DNA from 4 places in the Pseudoalteromonas luteoviolacea genome. Region 3 is predicted to be linked to each of the others. Evidence: predicted binding sites of a transcription regulator. Region 3 holds the regulator's gene; each other region holds the start of a gene.
The links. The regulator sigma-54, encoded in region 3, starts transcription at its own class of promoters, with help from an activator protein. The targets are predictions, from matches to a motif close to GTTGGCACGNNNNTNGNNT.

Region 1 (4,880 bases), 350 kb from region 3:
ATTGCACCTACAGAAAGTGCATTTGGTGTTGTACTTGGACCACCGATACGGAATGGGTGGTTACCATCGTTACCCGCAGAGATAACAACGTTAGTGCCCATTTTAACTGCTTGATGGATAAGGAACTGAGTACCTTCTTCGCGGTCAGTCGAACCAAACTCACCACCGAGTGACATGTTAATTACATCAACGCGATCGCTGATGTCACCGTCGCCATTTGGATCCATAGCCGCTTCTAAAGCGCCAAGCTGAGCTGCGAAAGGACAACCACCACCACATACAGAGTAAACATATAGTTCAACGTCTGGTGCAATACCGGTTACTGAGTGAGATACAGATGTACCGTGGCTAGAAGCACCGTCATCTGGGCTTGTCGGATCAGGGAAGTTAGGATCACTTTCAATTGGATCCGGGTCGTTACGCATAAAATCATAACCGCCTTTCACCTGACCTTGTGGCCATTCTACTGCACGCGGATCTGCCTGTGCAGCTTCATAAGCATCTTTAGTACCTGCACCACCAAATACTTGGTGTGTGTAATCGATACCAGTATCTAATACTGCTACTTTTTGACCTTTACCAGTAAAACCAGCTAAGTTGACTGGCGCTGCTTTGATGTAATTATTTGCATCAGCTACGTGTAACTCGTAATCGTATAACGGCAGGATACGCTCTACGCTTTTATTCTTTTTAATCTGCGCAAGCGCTTCATCAGAGGCTTCTACGATAAGTGTTGATGCGAGTAACTTCGTTGAGCCAACAACTTTAATATCTGCGTTCAGCGCCGCTAAATCACGCTTAACAGACGTCTGTAACAACTCAACATCAGTAACCATTGTACGTGCGTCGTTAACTGAGTAGTTACCGCGCGCCATTAAGTCTGCTGCAGTGTCTTGCTTTAAAATTACCAAGAACGCTTCTGCACGATTTTCTTGCAGTTCTGCTTGGTCAACTTTAGAGATTTCGGTATTAAATGCGCGATGATGCGTATCTACTGTCGCAGCATTGACTGCTGCTGCAGTTAGCGCACCTGAGACAGCCATAGCTACCGCTGTCGCTTTAAATGAATACTTGGCCATAGTTTCCCCTAGGACTTGTTGTTTAATTCGGTGTTTATTTATATTTAAGAGAGTAGAATCATTCATCAATATAATGTGACTACATGGTTAATTGCAATAATGGAAATACAATTAAGTTACATTTTTTGAACTTTAAATTTATTCAACTTCATAAAGCAATGTTTTTATTAAGGAAAATGTTATGTAAAAGAAAGTAAATGGAATTAAAATAAATTTACTGTAAACAGAAGCTTTTAATAGGACCTAAAAAAGCAACAAACTATTTTCAATGGCTGAAAATATCCCCACCATTAGCCTCAGAACCTTGCTAAATAATATAGAAACCCTTAAAAAGGTAAGGAATTAATTATTTAAGGGGCAATTAATGAAGAAGTCATTAACATTATTAACTTTACTTGCAGGTATCAGCCTTCAAGTACAAGCCGATTCCATGTTTGAAGAGAAGGAAGACGCCATCGAATACCGTAAAGCAGCCTTTCAACTGATCCGGTATCAGATTGGCGATATGGGTGACATGCTTAAAGGAAAAGTGCCGTTTGACGCAGAACGCTTTAAGCAACGCGCCCACAATGCTGCGCAGCTTTCGAGTATGCCTTGGGAAGCATTTGTAACAGGATCAGACAAAGGGAATACGAGCGCACTACCTAGTATTTGGAGCGACAGAGCCACCTTTGATAAGAAAGCCGCTGACTTTGCCGAATATGCACAAGCACTGGCCATCGCATCAGAATCAGGTGATAAAAAAGTGATTGCACCGGCCTTTAGAAATTGGGCAAAAGGATGCAAAGATTGCCATAAGTCATTTAAAGACTAGCAATGCGCTTTAATAGAGCGCATGCTTATGCGCTCTATTAACCATCAATCATCTAAAAAATCAAAGTCGTCATCACCGAGATGCCGTCGCAGCTTTTTTTGCTCCAAATATTCATCTAATTTTTTCCTGACTTTCTGCCGCTGCTGATTCACATCCTTCTCGTTTAACGCACCTAAATCATCTTGATATTCATCACCCAATGGATCATAGGAATATGTTTTACCCATGATAAGCTCCTATTTACATAAAGAGTTTAACTTTATAAACACGGATATCTGAGCCTACTGGTCGGCATCCGTCATAGAAACAATTGCTACGAAAAATTACACCAAAGCTAATAAAGTATTTAGCTTGAAATAGGGCACTTTGACAGTGAATGATTTTTATCGTCACGATTGAAAAAACTAATCATGCTAAATATTCATCAGAAAAACTAAAATTTAGTTAAATATCGTTAAATGAATCAGCAGTGAGACCAAAATAAAAACATAAGAAACTGATAATTATAGCTTTTTATAGTTGGCATTATATTTGGTTATTACTCTATATCATCAACAAAAAAAGAACCATGCCATGAAAACAACATTATTATCTATCGCTATTTTATCTTCTGCATCTGCTTACGCACACACAGACCATCACTTTTCTATTACTCATGATGACTGTCAGTTACAGTTTCAAAACGATGTAAAAATTTCCCCAGAAGATGTATCAATCACACAAGCCAACAACCAACATATGCTGATCACTGCCGATGGTAATCTACTTATCAATGGCCAAACAATTACTGTGACACCTGAGCAACAACAAGCACTCTCCAATTATGCAGACACATTACGTGTTGAGCTTCCCAAAGTTGCTGAAGTGGCTACAGAGGCTGTCACCCTTGCAGGTGTTGCCCTGGATGAGGTAGCGACGACGTTTAATTTACACAGCCTTGATGAGCTGTCTGGTGTATTAGAGGAGTTAAACGAGGAAGTACACAATACTTTTTACCAAGATGGCAGCTTCGTTATGGGAGAGCAAACCATGGACAATTTTGGAGAAAGGTTTGGTCATGAGTTTGAATCTAGAATAGAAAGTGCAGTGAAAAGCGCCATGTTTGAATCAATTGGTACATTGCTGATTTCTCTGGGCTCTGAAATGAAAAATACCAATGGCGATATCAACACATTTGAGCAACGCATGGAGCAAATGGGTGAAAACATAGAACAACGAGTCACTGCACAAGCAGACCAACTCGAAGCTCGCGCAGATGCCCTTTGCCAACAATTTACACAAATCGCACAACAAGAGGCTAGATTATCCCATTCAATACCTACCTTATCTGGGTACGCATTAATGCGCCAAAATCAATATTAACAACTCATTTTCAACTCTTTGAGCGAGCGCTTATTAAGGCTCGCTCTCATCGCTCATCATCATAGTAATTAACTCCCCTAGCCTTTTTAAGCTTACTTCATGGATTTCATGCCAAGGCTGCCCATAACTTAATCGAATACAATTTTGAAACCGCTCTGAAGCACTGAACAACTGCCCAGGTGCCAAACTGATACCTTCAGCAATCGCTCGATTAAACAATTTGCCACCATCAAACTGTGGCTCTAATTCTACCCATACAACGCAACCCCCTCTAGGGTCGCTGATGCGTGTTTGCTCTGGAAAATAGCGGCGAATACAACACAGCATCTTCTGCTTATTTTCTTGCAACCTCAAACGCAGTTTTTTTATGTGTCGGTCATAAGCGCCTGAAGCCAAGTATTCAGCTAGCACCCATTGGTTTATCAGTGATGAAGAACAACTTAATGCGCGTTTAAAACGCCTTGCTCTTTGCACGTATCCAGGGGCTAGCATCCAGCCGATACGATAACTCGGCGCAGCCGTTTTAGAAAATGAGTCACAAGTGATCACCTGGCCCGGCTTTGCATGAAACTGAGCGGGTTTTGCGCGATGTTTGGTAAAGTGTAAATCACCATTTACGTCATCTTCGATAAGTATTACATCACGCTCTACCAACATCTTTAACAAGCTCTGACGTCGGTTTTCAGGCATAGCACTGCCAATTGGGTTATTAATACTGGTTGAACAAACACAGGCTTTGACATCGTGCTGAGTGAGCGCCTTGGCTAAGTCTTCAAGCCACAAGCCATCATCAGGGCACACTGGGATCTCCAACGCTCTGAGGCCAAGATTTTCTATCAATTCTATAATGCCAAAGTAGCAAGGGGACTCAATCGCAACCACATCACCTGGCTGTGTCACACACTGTAATGCGATGGCCAAAGCTTCTTGAGCACCATTGGTGATCACAATATCGTCCAACGATACAGATAAGCCCATACGCAAATAACGCTGCACAATTTGCTGCTTGAGCTCCATCAGCCCATCCATCGCCCCATATTGTAGAATTTGCTCACCAGCTTGCTTTAACGTACTGCGCATCAATTTTGCCAATACAGCCTCATCACTCATGGCCGTGACAGGGTTAGCAATACCAAATTTGGCCTGATGTGGCGCATGTATGCCTTCATAGACTTGCTCTATTAACGACTGCTTGTTCACTTCAGTTGGGTTGATTGGCAATTGACAACGCCTTGGTAAGGCATTTTGTTCCGCATCAGATAAGAAATACCCCGACTTTTCTTTCGAGTAAATTCGCCCCTGCCCCTCCAAATGATAATAAGCTTGCTTCACCGTAGGAATGCTCACTGACAACTGCATCGCCAGTTTGCGTAAGGATGGTAGCTTTTCACCTGGCTTTAACACTTGCTGTGAGATCATGTCATTAATGACTTCAATCACACGCTGGTAGAGAAACTGTCCGCTCTGCATACAACACGTCCATCTGTATAGGTTAAAAATACATTTTTCTGTATCTATTATACACAGATTATCCGAGTAAACTGCTACTTGCTGCAATAATCCAATCATACAAGGACCAATAATGAGAAATTGGCTGTTATACATAATGACCGTTCTTATTTGGG
Region 2 (4,880 bases), 2.0 Mb from region 3:
TTTGTGTTGTAAACCCGTTACTGTCAAGCGGTGCTCTCAAAAAACAGTTACTTGTGTTGGTAATGCTCTCACCTTGCTTGCAAATGTTGACGAACGCTCGCTCACTAACCAGATTTTGACCAAATGACACCTCTACAGCGACATTACTTCTAAAATCAAAAGTGACATCTACATCCATACTTTCCATTCCTTCCCCTTGTGGTTGAGCCGCTGCTGTGTCGTCTGTATCAGTATTATCTTGTTGCGCCGTGGCAGGCGTGCTCGTGCTCGTTGCCGCTGGAGCTGCCGCTGGGCTGTTGCTCGAAGTGGTTGGGGTTGGGTTGCTTTGCCCTTCAGAGCCACCAGAACCGCCGCCACATGCTGTAAGTACTAATGTCATTAGAGTGATAATTAACTTGTTCATGGTCTGCTCCTAGTTCTGTGATGCGCTGCTGATGGTGTATTGGTAATTTGCGACAGGATTCTCAAACCAAGTCACGTTGTTCTGGCCTGCTGATGATGCGAACTCTGCAAACTGAGGGTATGCAATTGACATTTCAACACGCTCTTTTGGATGCTGCCAATCTGTATCAATAATCAATGCCCATGGTAAACCTGTGCCAGTTTGGAAGTACCCATTTGTTGATGATGTATCATCACCTTGGTCAAGATAGCTACTGTCAAATGCTTCTGTTGGCGCTTGGTTTTTCAGGTGTACTTCCCAACCGCGACCATTATTGCTGTCAACATATGGTCCGTGGTAATGACCATTTACTGCAAAAATGAATGGGTCTAACTTGTTTAGTGTCGCTACGTTGGCGTTGTAGGTGGTCGACAATGGCAGAGTTAGTTCAAATGGAATAGGCGCACGCTGAATATCACTGCAGCCTTCTTCTGTTCGGAAGAATTTACAGCCTTCCTGTGTAGGTACCATGTCTCTTGTGTCTGCGAAGATAACGGCGATGGCTTCATTTCTATTTGCTTCAAGCGGACTAGTCTGAGACTCTACGCCATCAACGATTAGCTTAATTTGTGACTCATTGACATGATTTCGAGCTATATCTTTAAAACGAAGTGCAAATGCATTGTGGTATCCTGCACCAACAGCAACCAATGCACCTTCCACTTTGTATCGTACGATTTGGTTACCAATTTGGCCAGTTGTTGCTCTATATCTTACAACCACATCATTGAAATCATAATCGCCTTTTTGCGGCCATAAGTCTTCAAATGCGGCGGTTTGCCAAGCTGTAGACGACTCAATTAGGCTGCTTGCAACCACAGAGACAGCAACATCTTCTACCTCGCCAGTATCCACTCCACCTGTTGGTGCGATATCTTGATTGTTTGATACTCTAAAGCGTGCCCATGTATTTCCTTCTACTGCATCGACTGGTACGGGGATTAATACGCGGTTTTCACCTGCCACACCTGAATATTCGCTAATGATGCGCTCGGATGATTGGAATTCACCATCTTGATTCCAGTCTATCCATGCATTAACGTAACCGTTTGTTGAGAGCGTAAATGAGATGAGGGCATCATATCCTGTTTCAATACTTGTAACGAAGCTAACACCATCGTCATCATCTTGCGCTTTTGGCAAATGCTCTGCGCTAACGCCATCACCGAAGTAAAGGTCTCCGGCTACGTGACGGGCACCATTTTCAGCTAAAGATGTACCGTAGCTCTCTGGTGCATCGCCATAGTCCATGGTAGGGTCTTCACTTTCATCAATGATTGGGGCGGTTGCACAGCGCGCGCCGTCATTGGAACCTGAACTAGGACCGTATGCGAACAGCTGTGTATCAGCAGGATCATTAATATTTACTTGATAGATATGGCCGTCTTGGTTACGGCTGATATAAAAATTATTGTCGATATCAAAATAGACTGCGCCAAACGTACCGGTCTGGCCAACATTGCCTAGTACTGCGCTCTCACCGGTTGTTGCATTGATACGGTGCAAATTACCATTGCTATCCACACTGTACGCCATACCAGCTTCGCCGTTGGGGGCGAACGCCATATCGAATATATTTAAATTGAGGTCACCACCATTGATGACACGCGTTGCCTGTAAATAGTCGTTGCTCGCTTCATCAAGCGACACGCGGTACAAACCGTATGAACTGCCTTTTCTGTAAACATAATAAGCGTTTTCGTGGATAGCAACGTCGCCTACGTAAAAATTAGTGTCAGGGAAACCAATGGTGTTTAAAGGTTCTAACGTATAGTCTTTGCCTACACGGCCAATGTCTTTGCGGCTGTAATCCCAACCATATAGGTATCGATCGTGGAGACTAAATCCAAATCCATTAAGCTTGTTGTTGGTGCCAACGCTTGGTGCGAACTCTGTATATGCACCAGATACTAAATTTACGCCAAAGATGGATGCTGTATTTCCTTGCACTAAAAATGCCTTAGAAGGGCAAGTATCGAAAGGTGCTGCGTTCACGCCTGCAGACAATAGGCACAAGCTCAATAGTTTGTATTTCATGATTTTCTCCAAGATGCAATTTTGCTGATTTAACTGATTGCAATCGCAGTGCCAATTTTAACTTTTTGATTTTATTGTGTTTTTTTATTTTCGATTTCGCGGGTTCTCAAAATGCAAAGCCATATCGAAATCAAAATCTCATTTTAGGAATGGGAAATACAAAGAGTATTAGGTTGAATAAAGTGCGTCTGTGAAGAAGGGGAGGCCATTGATTTTTGAGCACGCTAGATAAAAGAGTAAAAGCCGTTAAAAGGGGAAGGCTTTTACTCCATGAATATGAATTTTAGCTTTTAAATTCATCGCGCCTTAATCTAATAAGCAGCGCGAATATACACATACTGAAGATACCGAATGAACCACTGCTGCCTGAGTCATTATTTGACCGAGACGCGGGGGCGGTTACATTTATGTTCATCTCATGCGAGGCTGTGAGCCCATATGAGTCAGTCACAGTGAGTAAGAAAGTTAAGGTTTCATTTCGTGTGACTTGTGGGGCTGTGAATTTCAATTGATGACTATTTTGAGGAAGTGTGACTTGTGTTCCCGCGGTTTGTTTCCAAGCATAAGTCACTTCATCGTTGTCAGGGTCGGAAGACGTTGACGTAATTACGACTTCGTTGCCAACAGGTACAGTTTGTGTATCGCTCGCTAAAGTTACTTCAGGTGCTTTGTTTGCACGTATGTGCACAGTCACTTGTGTTGTGCTCGTGGCCTCATACTCATCAATGACCGTTACTTGATAGGTTTTAACTGTATCTACGGCTACTTTTTCAGCGGTGAGCTGCAATACGCTGTCTGTGACGATGATGTCATTTGGCGAATTTATATCACGCCATTGATAGGTTAAGTTATCACCTTCAGGGTCACTTGATTGGCTCGCGTTTAATTTAAAGCCTACCTCACTGCGCACTTCAACATTTGAGTGTTCAACAACCACTGTTGGTGCTTCATTTACAAAGGTGGTTGAAAAGTTGTAAATAGTGACATTATCACTCCCTTCAGAGGTGTCATACCCTTTGTTATATAAAATCGCAATCTGATTGCGACCGGCCTCTAGCTCAATGTTTATATTTGTTTTGGTCTCTTGGAGCCCACTGTCTCTAAGTAGTTGCTTGCCATTGTGGAAAATGTCTACAAAGTCATCATACTTTTCACTAGAAACAAGGTAGTCAAAACTCACTGCGCTGATATGTAAATTGTCTATATCAGCCGTTATGTAGGTTTTTTGCCAAGCTAGTTTATGGTTAGGGTCGTCTGAATTATCTATCATATCTCCGCTAACTAAGACTTTTTCTCCATCGTTAGTGGTTGCTGTATACCAGTTCGCTTCTCCACCCGTTGACCATTCAATGTGTGCTGGGCTTGATAGGTGTTGATTGACATCTTCTTCGATTGCTCGGGTTTTGTAAAAATTTAAATATTCAGAGTAGCTTGTCTCCATAGGTGCGCTTATATCGACATATACTTTATAAGTGCTATGGTCATATTGCTCAGGTAGCTGAGCTTTAAATTGACATGTTTGTTGCGGTTCCAGTGTCAGGTTAGGGCAGTTTTTCTCAATTAATTCAACATTTGTTGGATTTGGGTCAAGCAATGAGGGGTCCGAATCATCAGGAAATCGCAAGTTTGTAATTGTAACCGGTGTGTTGAGCGTGTTGGTGAATTCGCCTGTTATAACCGTTGGCGCCTCTGCTCTGATGAAAGCATGTTGGCTCTCAGTCTCAAAGCCAAACTCAATTGTTCGTCCAAATAACCAATCAGATACATTTGCTACATCAGCAAATACACCTGGCTTATTAGGCGCACCGCATTGAATGCCCCAGCTAACGACGCCAACTTGTATCCATTCATCTTCTTTTTTGACGATAAGTGGACCCCCGCTGTCACCATTGCAAGGGCTTTTATCTCCAGCCTCAACCCCTGCACACATCATGGAGTCAGTTATGTCACCATCATAATGCGCTGCATCATTACAAATTTCGTTCGGGACATATTGTAAGTCAACTTCTTGAAGTTTGCTGGGGGTGTTTCCGCCATAGCTTAAGCGTCCCCATCCCATCACTTTAAGCGTTTCGCCTGCTACTAAGTTACTGCGAATGTCTGAATTGGCAAGTTTAATTGGTGTGATGTTTTCTACCGGGCGGTCAAGTTCTAAAATGGCAATGTCATAAGCTTGTTCGTTGTCAAAAACCCAATCGTAACTATCGTGCATATGCACACGCATCACTTGATAGGTTTGCCATTGTGCTTGGTCATTTAAGTCATGCCCTTCAAATTTAACGGTGAATGACTCAGTGTAACCTCTTTTTACACAGTGAGCTGCGGTGAGCACTTTATTATCACCAATAAAAGAGACTCCACAATTATGCACACCATTTTTTTGCAAACTACCAATAAATGG
Region 3 (4,880 bases):
TTTGCCTTGACTACTTTCTAACAGAAGTAAAGCGAGTACGCTATCACCTGGCGCACTTTTTTCTCCTTGATAGAGTGTAATATCCGCATCGAACTGGGTGGAGAGTTGTGCCAATACCGTTGCAGCTCTTGCATGTAATCCCAATTTATTCTTTATTAGAAAAAGGCCTTGATGCGATTGAGTCATTGTTCTTGCTCTCGGTGGCGAATTTTCACATTAGAATGTGTTCTTTGAAAACGCTCACCAAGAGTTTGAGCTAAGTAAACTGAGCGGTGTTGGCCACCGGTACATCCAATAGCAATCGTTAAATAGCTGCGATTATTGCGCTCTAAATGGGGGAGCCAAGTTTGCATAAATGTCTGAATTTGCCATATAAATTTTTGTACTATGCTATGGCTAGATAAATAGTCGACAACTGGTTGGTCTAAACCCGTTAACGGCTTTAGCTCAGGCTCCCAATGTGGGTTGGGTAAAAAACGTGCATCAAAAACGTAGTCAGCCTCTTTTGGAATACCATGTTTAAAGCCAAAAGATTCGAATGTGATTATTAGCTGTTTGTCTTTTTGACCCAATATTTTCTCACGAACACTTTCAGCTAATTGATGCACACTTAAATCCGTTGTATCTATGGTTACATCGGCTCGTCGGATCAATACTTCGAGCAAATTCTTTTCTTGTTTAATAGCTAAATCAAGCGGAAGGTCATTTAATGACAGGGGGTGTAATCGGCGAGTTTCTGAAAAACGCTTAATCAGTGTTTGGTCGTCACAGTCTAGATAAAATACCTGTGGCTTCGCAAATCCAGGTAAGTACTCTAAAATATCGTGAAATTCTTGTTGTTCTTTTGGTAGGTTTCTCACGTCGATACTGACGGCGATTTTGTTATAACTGTCAGAAACACTGCGAACCAATGCAGGTAAGAGATTGACCGGAATATTATCAGCGCAGTAATAACCTAAGTCTTCCAATACTCTTAATGCAACAGATTTACCTGAGCCAGAACGGCCACTGATAATTATGAGCTCCACGGTTAATTCCTATTATTTATCAAACTCAACAAGGACTTGGTAAAGCTCGTTGTCGTTACTCGCTTGCCTAAGTCGCTTACAAAAATGTTTATCATTTAGTTTACCAGCGATACTTGCTAAGGTCTCTAAATGTTGTTTATTTTCACCATCTGGTACGATGAGTGCTACAAATATGTCTACACTGCGATCATCATAAGCGTCAAAAGGAATAGCCTGTTGATTTACGAGTAAAATGGCAACAACGTCATTGAGACCTGATAACCGGCCATGGGGAATAGCAATGCCTTTACCTATGCCTGTGCTACCTAATTTTTCGCGATTGAGGAGAGCTTCAAGAATATCGTGCTGATTGGCGTTTGGAATTTTTTGTTGAGCCAGTTCACTGATATATTGGAGTATTCTTTTTTTACTATTAAAAAGGACCGCAGCTTTGCTACAGTCCTCGGAAATTAGTGTGCTAAGTTTCATGATTAGTGTCGAGTTAGCTTCTCTTTATGTTTAATGACTTGCCTATCCAGTTTATCAATTAAGCCGTCTATGGCTGCGTACATGTCTCTATGTTCTGTTGAAGCGAAAAGCTCGCCTCCATTAACATGTAACGTCGCTTCTGCTTTTTGTATGAGTTTCTCGACATCTAAGATTACATGTACATTGTTTATGTGATCAAAATGCCTTTCTAGCTTCGCAAACTTACTTGTTACGTAGTCTCTTAATGAATCGGTAATTTCTACATGGCGACCAGTTAAATTTAGTTGCATAAGCATTTTTCCTTCTTTTGTTACGTCTAAATCAAGCTTTTACGTTGATTAGACGGTGGAATAGCCAAAGACTCTCGGTATTTGGCAATAGTACGTCTTGCCACCTTAATACCTTGATCTGCTAATACATCTGCAATTTTACTATCACTTAAAGGCTTAGCTGAGTTTTCTGCAGCGATTAGCTTTTTGATGAGCGCTCGAATTGCTGTCGAAGAGCATTCACCACCGTTCTCGGTACTAACATGGCTCGAGAAGAAGTATTTCAATTCATAAATGCCGCGAGGCGTGTGCATATATTTTTGCGTTGTTACCCGAGAAATTGTCGACTCGTGCATATCAACCATTTCAGCAACATCATTGAGTACCATAGGTCTCATTGCCTCAGGGCCATGTTCAAAGAATGCCTGTTGTTGTTGAACAATGCAATTAGTAACTTTCATTAAAGTTTCATTTCTGCTTTCTAAGCTTTTAATAAACCATTTGGCTTCTTGTAAATGTGAGCGAATAAACTGACTGTCACTGCTGGATTTTACCGAGCGTGACATCGCTGCATAGTGATCATTCACTCTGATTTTAGGCATCGAATCAGGGTTTAGTTCAACGACCCAGCGACCTTTTATCTTTTTAACAGAGACATCAGGTATCACATAATCAGCCTCTTCTTGCACAATACTGGCAGCTGGCTTGGGGTTTAAACTGTGAATTAACGTCATCACTTCTTTAAGCTCGCCTTCTTTGAGCTTTGTTTTCTTCATGATAGTACGATAATCACGATTTGCTAATAGATCGATGTGCTCATCAATGACCTGTTTAGTTTGCTCGAGCCAAGGAGTATCAGATGCAAACTGATTTAATTGAACAATCAGGCATTCCTGAAGGCTGCGAGCGGCGATACCAACAGGATCAAACAGTTGAATCCGCTTCAATACGGCTTCAATTTCATCGAGCTCAATAAGCTCTTGGTCATTGTCTTTGTTTAAGCTCTCTAGAATATCCTCACAAGAGACGGTTAAAATACCTGAATCATCAACCCCCTCAACAATAGACAGCGCAATAAGTCGGTCTGTCGCACTAAAAGGTGTTAATTCTAATTGCCACATCAAATACTCTTGAAGGCTTTCGGTTGTTTGACCTTGATAGACACTTTCATCTTCAGGCATAGGCCCAGACGAGCTTACAGGCGCAGCGCTGATATATTCATCCCATGTGACATCCATTGCCATCTCATCACTGAGTGTCTCTTTATTGAGTGCCGTGTCTGTGTCTTGCTCATAATCACTGAGCTGCGTTTCTACCTGTTCTTCAGTATTTGATTCCGATTTATCCGTTGTTTGTGCCTGTTCATGGGTTTTATCTAGACCATTTTCAAAAGACTCTTGTTCGTTTTCTTCTACTTCCAATAAAGGATTGCTGTCCAGTGCTTCTTGAATTTCTTGCTGGAGGTCTAATGTGCTCAGTTGCAGCAAGCGGATTGCTTGTTGCAATTGTGGTGTCATTGTTAATTGCTGCCCCATGCGCAGCTGTAGCGATTGCCTCATGTATCTCTAACAATCCTTTTCGTTGTTACGCTTGTTCTTAACTATAGCCTGAATTGTTCGCCTAAGTAGACATCTCGAACGGTTTGATCCGCTAAAACATGTTCAGGGCTACCTGAAGCAATTAATTCGCCATGGGAAACAATATATGCCTTCTCACATACATCTAATGTTTCACGTACATTGTGATCTGTGATCAAAACGCCGATCCCACGGTTTTTTAAATGCTCAATAATTTTCTTTATATCTAACACTGAAATGGGATCAACGCCAGCAAAAGGCTCATCTAATAGAATAAATTTTGGATCAGCGGCTAAAGCGCGAGCAATTTCAACGCGACGACGCTCACCACCAGAGAGTGCCATACCTAAGCTTGAACGAATATGTTGAATGTTAAATTCATCAAGTAATTCATTTAATATTCTTTCGCGTTCAATCTTGTTGAGGTCTTTTCTCGTTTCAAGGATCGCCATTAAATTTTGATAGACGGTTAACTTTCTAAAGATTGAAGATTCTTGTGGTAAATAACCAATACCTAAACGGGCTCTGCTGTGCATTGGCAGTAGCGTAATGTCCTGCTCGTCAATATGAATAGCGCCCTTATCGCTGGGGACTAGGCCGACAATCATATAAAACGTAGTTGTTTTACCGGCACCATTTGGGCCCAGTAAACCAACAATGCTACCTGCTTCAACACTTAGCTCAACATTCTTTACTACTTGCCTGCCTTTGTAACTTTTGGCCAGTGCCGTCGCTTTTAGTGTACTCACTGTGGCTCCTTGGTTCCGTCTTGCTCTTTTTCAACTGGGAGTAAAACAGTTCTTACACGTTTACCTTCTTCATTTGCCTTTTGCGCACTAATTAATTGCTTTTCCATATCATAGAGGATCTCTTGGGCAGAAATCTTCTGACCGGATTGACTAATTTCTGCATTACCTTTGATGGTCAATAATCGATTCGCGACGTCGTAGCGGACCTCATTTGCACTGGCTTTCAATAAACTACCGTCAGTTTGTCGTTCTTGGAAAATTGCCGGAGAGCCTGTTGCTACTAATAATTGTTTGTTTTCGCCGAGGTCTTCTCTGCGGTGCACCTCAAGTCTGTCGGCAAAAATTTTTCTTTGGCCATGAATAATTTCTACGTTTTCTTCAAAAACGCCAATATTAGTTTGTAGTTGCGCTTGTTGTTTTCCCGAACTGATGATGACTTGCTCAGGGTTATTATTAGCGAACACGCTTGGCGAAAGTAGCCCTATGGCACAAGTTAATAGTATGGTTGCACTTAATTTATTGCTTATCATAAATCGTTTCAGTGTGGTTGATTAGTTCAATAACCTCAATATTGAGATCGGCGATTAGCCCTTTACCTGTAATGGTTACATTAGGCCCTGTTATGATCACGGGTTGTTCTGAGCGCATCATCCGGTTCGTAATTTCAAGCCGGAGGTTGTCTGCATCTATGTGCGTGATCATAGCTGCATCATTTAAATTGGTTGCTTTAACATTGCCTTCTAAAATCAAAGTATCATTTTCATACAAAGTCGCTTCATTGGCAGTGAG
Region 4 (4,880 bases), 510 kb from region 3:
GAGATGGAATCGGCCATGACGGCATTCGCTTAGAGAGAGCAAGTAGGTAATATCAATGAAATTAAGCATCATGATGTTGAGTTGTCTTGCTTTTCTCGCTGGGTGTGAGAGTTCAAGGCATGCACAAATTGTGCCTCAAGGGCAACAATCACCTAAAGCACAGCAAGCTCAGCAATTAGCGGCGCTTGCCAATGAGTTAAATATGCAGCCTGAGTTGGCGTATACTGATCCTGGCTTTGTGACTTACGCTCACAATAAACAATTGACCAACTATGCTGGACAAATTGCCTTGGAACTTACTGACTCTATGTCAGGAGTGTCTCCTAGCGCCGTTGCAATCACCAGTTTTGTTAGCTTTGATAGAAGCTTGCGAAACAGCAACCAGCTTGGAAATCAACTTGCAGAGTCAATGATCCATCAATTTCAAAAGATGGGCTATCCAGCACTCGACTTTAAGTCTCACAGAGGTATTGCGGTTACAATTAATGGGGATTTTATTCTGTCACGAGATGCGAAAAAGTTACCTAAGAAGCCAGCACCTAGCCATGTGTTAACAGGCACTATGATCTATCGCGATAGAGGCGTCGAAGTGAATACCCGCTTATTGAACTTTGACAGCCGATTAGTCGTTGCAAGCAGTAACGTCGTTATTCCTTATTTTATACTCCACCCAAGCGCGACAGTTACGTATAAATAGTATATCTATTGGGCTATGCTCAGTGTGGCCCATTCTTTTTTTCCATGTTGAACCAACGATTGCAGGCTCGTTAATGTGGTTTTACAGATTAAATTGCTTGTCATAGATAGTGTTCCACTGTTATAAATATAATAGCGTAAACAATTGCTTATCATATTTTGGCACAGAAATGTGTCCCCGTAGTTTAATGGATAAAACGGGGCCCTCCTAAGGCTTTGATGTAGGTTCGATTCCTACCGGGGACGCCAAGTTGCCACACAACCCTTAACAGTTATAAAGCAAAATCTTCACTTGGTGTAATAATAAGCTCAACGATGTCGTTGATTTGAATGTTATTCATTGGCCTACTTTGAATGTTTTTCGCAATGGCATTTTGCGCATTCACTTGTGTGACCTTAACACGATTAATGGTTTGGATACTGCGTGTGAAAAATTTATTTCTTTCACCAGCGACATCACTGCGATGGGCAATACTTAATTCTTGACCCACTTTTAACCCATGTGCACTTCCCAAGTTAATAACTAACTGATCCTGGTCTTTGTGGAGTATCTTCCCTCGAGTTGGTAAACAGGCAAATGCTTGGTTAAGGTCTTGGGCGAGGCTATTAAACACGCCTTGAATGCGTTTACCATAATCTGTATGCCAAAAGGTATCACTATACACATCGACAATTTTGGTTTTTTCATAAGGCCAAATACCGGTCACACTGTAGTGTTGCTGCCACACTTTGTCCTTGCTGATGGCATCAAAAGCGGCAAAGTCAATTTTAAAGCTTCTGACATATTCATCATTTTGCCAAAAGGCGTAGTCACTATTTAACTTATGCGTATTAGCAAGATCGGTGATTTGACTGAGTAAGACATATTGACTATTACTGGCAGAAGTTAAGCTCTCAATTAACTGTGCGTTGTAATCAAAGTTCTGTGAAAAGAAAGCACGAACATTAATGTTCTTATCAATAAAAGGGATTGGCTTGACCGTCATATTTCGCTGCATCAAAGTTTGATACATGCGCTCGCTGGCCGATTTATGAATGTCAAAAATTTGACCTAGTCTAGCATGATGCGGTTGTATTAATTGACTTTGAGTGACGGTGATCTGTTTATGGAACGACTCTTCTGGGCATTGCTGCTGTTTAGGGAAAATATCTAAATGCAGAGTCACGCTCATCACGCCGTCTTGAGTATTTTCTGAGACTAGGTTTATCTCTTGTATCTCACCATGACTTTTAATTTTAATATGATCTTGCGCGAGGACACCATCAGCCAGCGTTTGCACGCTAGATACTGTGGCGCCAGAGAAGATTAGAGCTTGGGTAATGGCATCTTGCACTGCCTCTTGTCGTGCTGCTGCTCGATCACTGGTGTATGCATTAGCATACCCTGTCACTTCAAACCATTCAGCTTGGGCACTAAAGCTCAGTAAACAGGCAGTGATGGCTGTACTACTTACTCTATTCATCATTCAATACCGTATCAAAATTTTGTCTATTATGTTTAGAGGAGCAAGTCCTATGCCAACAGTATTGGCTTAATTTGTGCATATCAATCGTTCTAAAGGCAAACTTTGTAATTAGGAGTCGATATCATATGCGTGGGTTATTTAAAATTAGCAAAATTCTCGCCATTGGTGTAGCCGTTGGTTTAACAGGGTGCAGCTCAATTATCGACAAGCATGTAGAGTATAGCTACGTACAACCAGATAGTTACCCGGTATTAAAAGCGATAGGTTATGCACCGTTGCAAGCGCAACCTGGAGCAACCGACAGCGAAAAAATGCTCATGGCCATAAAAGTATCCAAGTTGGAGGCATATCGAGAACTTGCTGAGCAAGTATATGGTCACCAATTAAATGCGACTACAACCGTGCGTGGCGTTATTGCACAAAATGATGGGTTGCGCAGCCAAGTTCAGGGCGTCATTAGAGGTGCACGTGTTTTAAAATCTTATGCGGTAGGAGATATTTACACCACTGAGCTGGAGCTAGATATGAAGACTGTTTATGATTTGTATATTGGCCAAGTGAAGCCGAAAAAGATACAAAGAGTGACCTATTATTAGTGGATATGACGATTAGCAGACACAAAAAAGCACGATATGTACCGTGCTTTTTTGAAATTAGATAAATGATTATGCTTTCAAATTTTTAACTATCTCGCCAACGTTTTCTACCACATTGCCTTCTTCTGTGTAAGTTGTAGACATGGGTCTACCTATGAGAATTTCTTTGAGCTCCCGAACCGTCATATGTGCTAAGTGGGCCGCTTTTGCATTCACTTCATTTTTGTTTTTACACTTTATCAGCAATAGTTCTATTTGCTCAGTCAGAGGCATTACATCAGGGTTTTGAAACAACTCTTTAGGATAGGTCGACAGATCTTTGTCTGTTTTTTGAATACTATTCAAAAAGGTAATTTTTTGCCGTGCAATATCTTTCAAGCCTTCACCATTTCTGGCGCTAAGCGCGTCCAACTCTTCGTCCAGAAGCTGGGTCAAAGCTTCTAGAGAGGTAATTTGCGCTGTTAACTGCTGTACACACAGCTCAACTGTTTTATCCATACAAATCAAATTCAAATGCAGCTATGTTTTTAGCAAGCTTCTCAGCATCAACTTGGTATTTACCTTCAGCAATTGCTTTTTTGAGCTCTTCCACTTTTTTGCTATCAAATGCTGGGGCTTGTTGCGCTTTATCTTGCAAGCCTTTAAGTTGTTGCGCCTGTGGTGTTAGGCTGACAGAGTCCGCAGCGGCTTTTTGCTGTGCCGCTGGTTTAGTTGCTGTATTGTTTGCATCATTTCTTTGCAATTCAGCACGTTGTTGCTTAATATTATTAGCAACATTGTTCGGCTGATTTTGACCGTTAATGTTATTAACCATGATAGTGACCCATATAAATAGTTGTTTCAGTCTTATTATCGACCATTCCACTACTAACTTTAGCAAAAATTTTAAATATTGACTGCAACGGAATCAACATCTTTTACTCTTGCCCGTATAGTTTTTCCTGATTTTATGTTTTTCACTCTTATTTGCTCACCCAGATTGCCGTCTTGCAGCGCTATTCCTTGCGTTTTAATCGCAAAATGCGCGTTACCTGCCAAGATTATGACTGAGTCCCCTTTGCACACCATACAAATATGCCGCAAATTAATTGCTTTGTCGGCTTGAATTCGACGTTTGGTTTTACTGCCCACCAGCATATCAATGGTATCAATGTTTGAGGCGCGAACAAAATGTTTAGGGCGCATCGCAACTTTTAAGTCCTCGCGTTTTAACACTGTACCTTTATCAAGTTGCTGTGTGGTGACAATCACTGGGTATAAAGTTTCAATTTTTACATGCACAAACTGTACCCAGCTGCGTTTATCGTTACATCTAACTTGTACTGTGACTTGGCGATTAAATGGTGGTGCGGCTTTAGAGGTAACTTTTAAGGGCGTCAGACAGCGTCTGCTGGGGATCCGTGCATCAAGTGGCAATGCGGAAATTGTGAGTTTTCCTTTTGGGTCCTCTGCGCTATGCTCTTGCACATACTTTATTGCGAGTTCCTGAACTTTTGATGGCTCATAGGTGTGAGCATATACAGGCTGCTTGGCTAAAAAGTATACCAGAATGAGAAAGAATTGAACTGCAATTGTATTTTTTAACAAACTCATGATGTTTCGACTATGCTTATGGGGTGAAACAAGGTATAAAGATTTTGCGTGAATTGCTTCACCGCTTCAAGGGCAACTTTGAATGCTATATAACAAGCAAACATTGTTCCGATAAGCTGTATTTTGAGTAGGAGAATGAAATGGCAGGTATTTTAGACTCAGTTAACCAACGAACTCAGTTGGTGGGTCAAAACCGACTTGAACTATTACTCTTTCGTTTGAAGGGGCGGCAACGCTTCGGTATCAATGTTTTTAAAGTGAGAGAAGTACTTCAATGTCCACCTCTTACTGCTATGCCAAAATCAAATTCTTATGTGCGAGGTGTTGCACATATTCGCGGGCAAACTATTTCCGTCATTGATATGTCTTTGGCCGTTGGTGGTCCACCTATCGAAGATATTAAAAATTGTTTCGTGATTATCGCGGAGTACAACCGATCTGTGCAAGGTTTCCTCGTGGGTGCGGTTGAGCGTATCGTAAATATGAACTGGGAACGCATTATGCCACCACCATCTGGTGCTGGTAGGTA

Region 1: S4054249_RS20300 (YggN family protein) is a predicted target of sigma-54. The motif match lies at 2,412-2,430, and genes of this name have one in related genera.
Region 2: S4054249_RS06800 (LruC domain-containing protein) is a predicted target of sigma-54. The motif match lies at 2,517-2,535, and genes of this name have one in related genera.
Region 4: S4054249_RS16705 (flagellar assembly protein T N-terminal domain-containing protein) is a predicted target of sigma-54. The motif match lies at 2,201-2,219, and genes of this name have one in related genera.

The regions. Positions count from the first base shown of each region.
Region 1 covers NZ_CP015411.1:4,775,403-4,780,282, forward strand. The annotation lists gene S4054249_RS20285 (S8 family serine peptidase) at 1-1,079, opposite strand, end outside; gene S4054249_RS20290 (c-type cytochrome) at 1,444-1,893, shown strand; gene S4054249_RS20295 (PA3496 family putative envelope integrity protein) at 1,938-2,120, opposite strand; gene S4054249_RS20300 (YggN family protein) at 2,467-3,255, shown strand; gene S4054249_RS20305 (PLP-dependent aminotransferase family protein) at 3,289-4,725, opposite strand; gene S4054249_RS20310 (DMT family transporter) at 4,838-4,880, shown strand, end outside.
Region 2 covers NZ_CP015411.1:1,559,759-1,564,638, forward strand. The annotation lists gene S4054249_RS06795 (hypothetical protein) at 1-403, opposite strand, end outside; gene S4054249_RS06800 (LruC domain-containing protein) at 413-2,479, opposite strand; gene S4054249_RS06805 (serine protease) at 2,763-4,880, opposite strand, start outside.
Region 3 covers NZ_CP015411.1:4,421,692-4,426,571, reverse strand. The annotation lists gene S4054249_RS19080 (HPr family phosphocarrier protein) at 1-186, opposite strand, end outside; gene rapZ (RNase adapter RapZ) at 183-1,028, opposite strand; gene ptsN (PTS IIA-like nitrogen regulatory protein PtsN) at 1,041-1,496, opposite strand; gene hpf (ribosome hibernation promoting factor) at 1,499-1,786, opposite strand; gene S4054249_RS19060 (RNA polymerase factor sigma-54) at 1,813-3,324, opposite strand; gene lptB (LPS export ABC transporter ATP-binding protein) at 3,366-4,091, opposite strand; gene lptA (lipopolysaccharide transport periplasmic protein LptA) at 4,088-4,621, opposite strand; gene lptC (LPS export ABC transporter periplasmic protein LptC) at 4,608-4,880, opposite strand, start outside.
Region 4 covers NZ_CP015411.1:3,912,656-3,917,535, reverse strand. The annotation lists gene S4054249_RS16720 (FlgO family outer membrane protein) at 1-50, shown strand, start outside; gene S4054249_RS16715 (FlgO family outer membrane protein) at 56-697, shown strand; tRNA gene S4054249_RS16710 (tRNA-Arg) at 871-945, shown strand; gene S4054249_RS16705 (flagellar assembly protein T N-terminal domain-containing protein) at 969-2,162, opposite strand; gene S4054249_RS16700 (LPP20 family lipoprotein) at 2,288-2,758, shown strand; gene flgN (flagellar export chaperone FlgN) at 2,828-3,256, opposite strand; gene flgM (flagellar biosynthesis anti-sigma factor FlgM) at 3,249-3,572, opposite strand; gene flgA (flagellar basal body P-ring formation chaperone FlgA) at 3,644-4,351, opposite strand; gene S4054249_RS16680 (chemotaxis protein CheV) at 4,492-4,880, shown strand, end outside.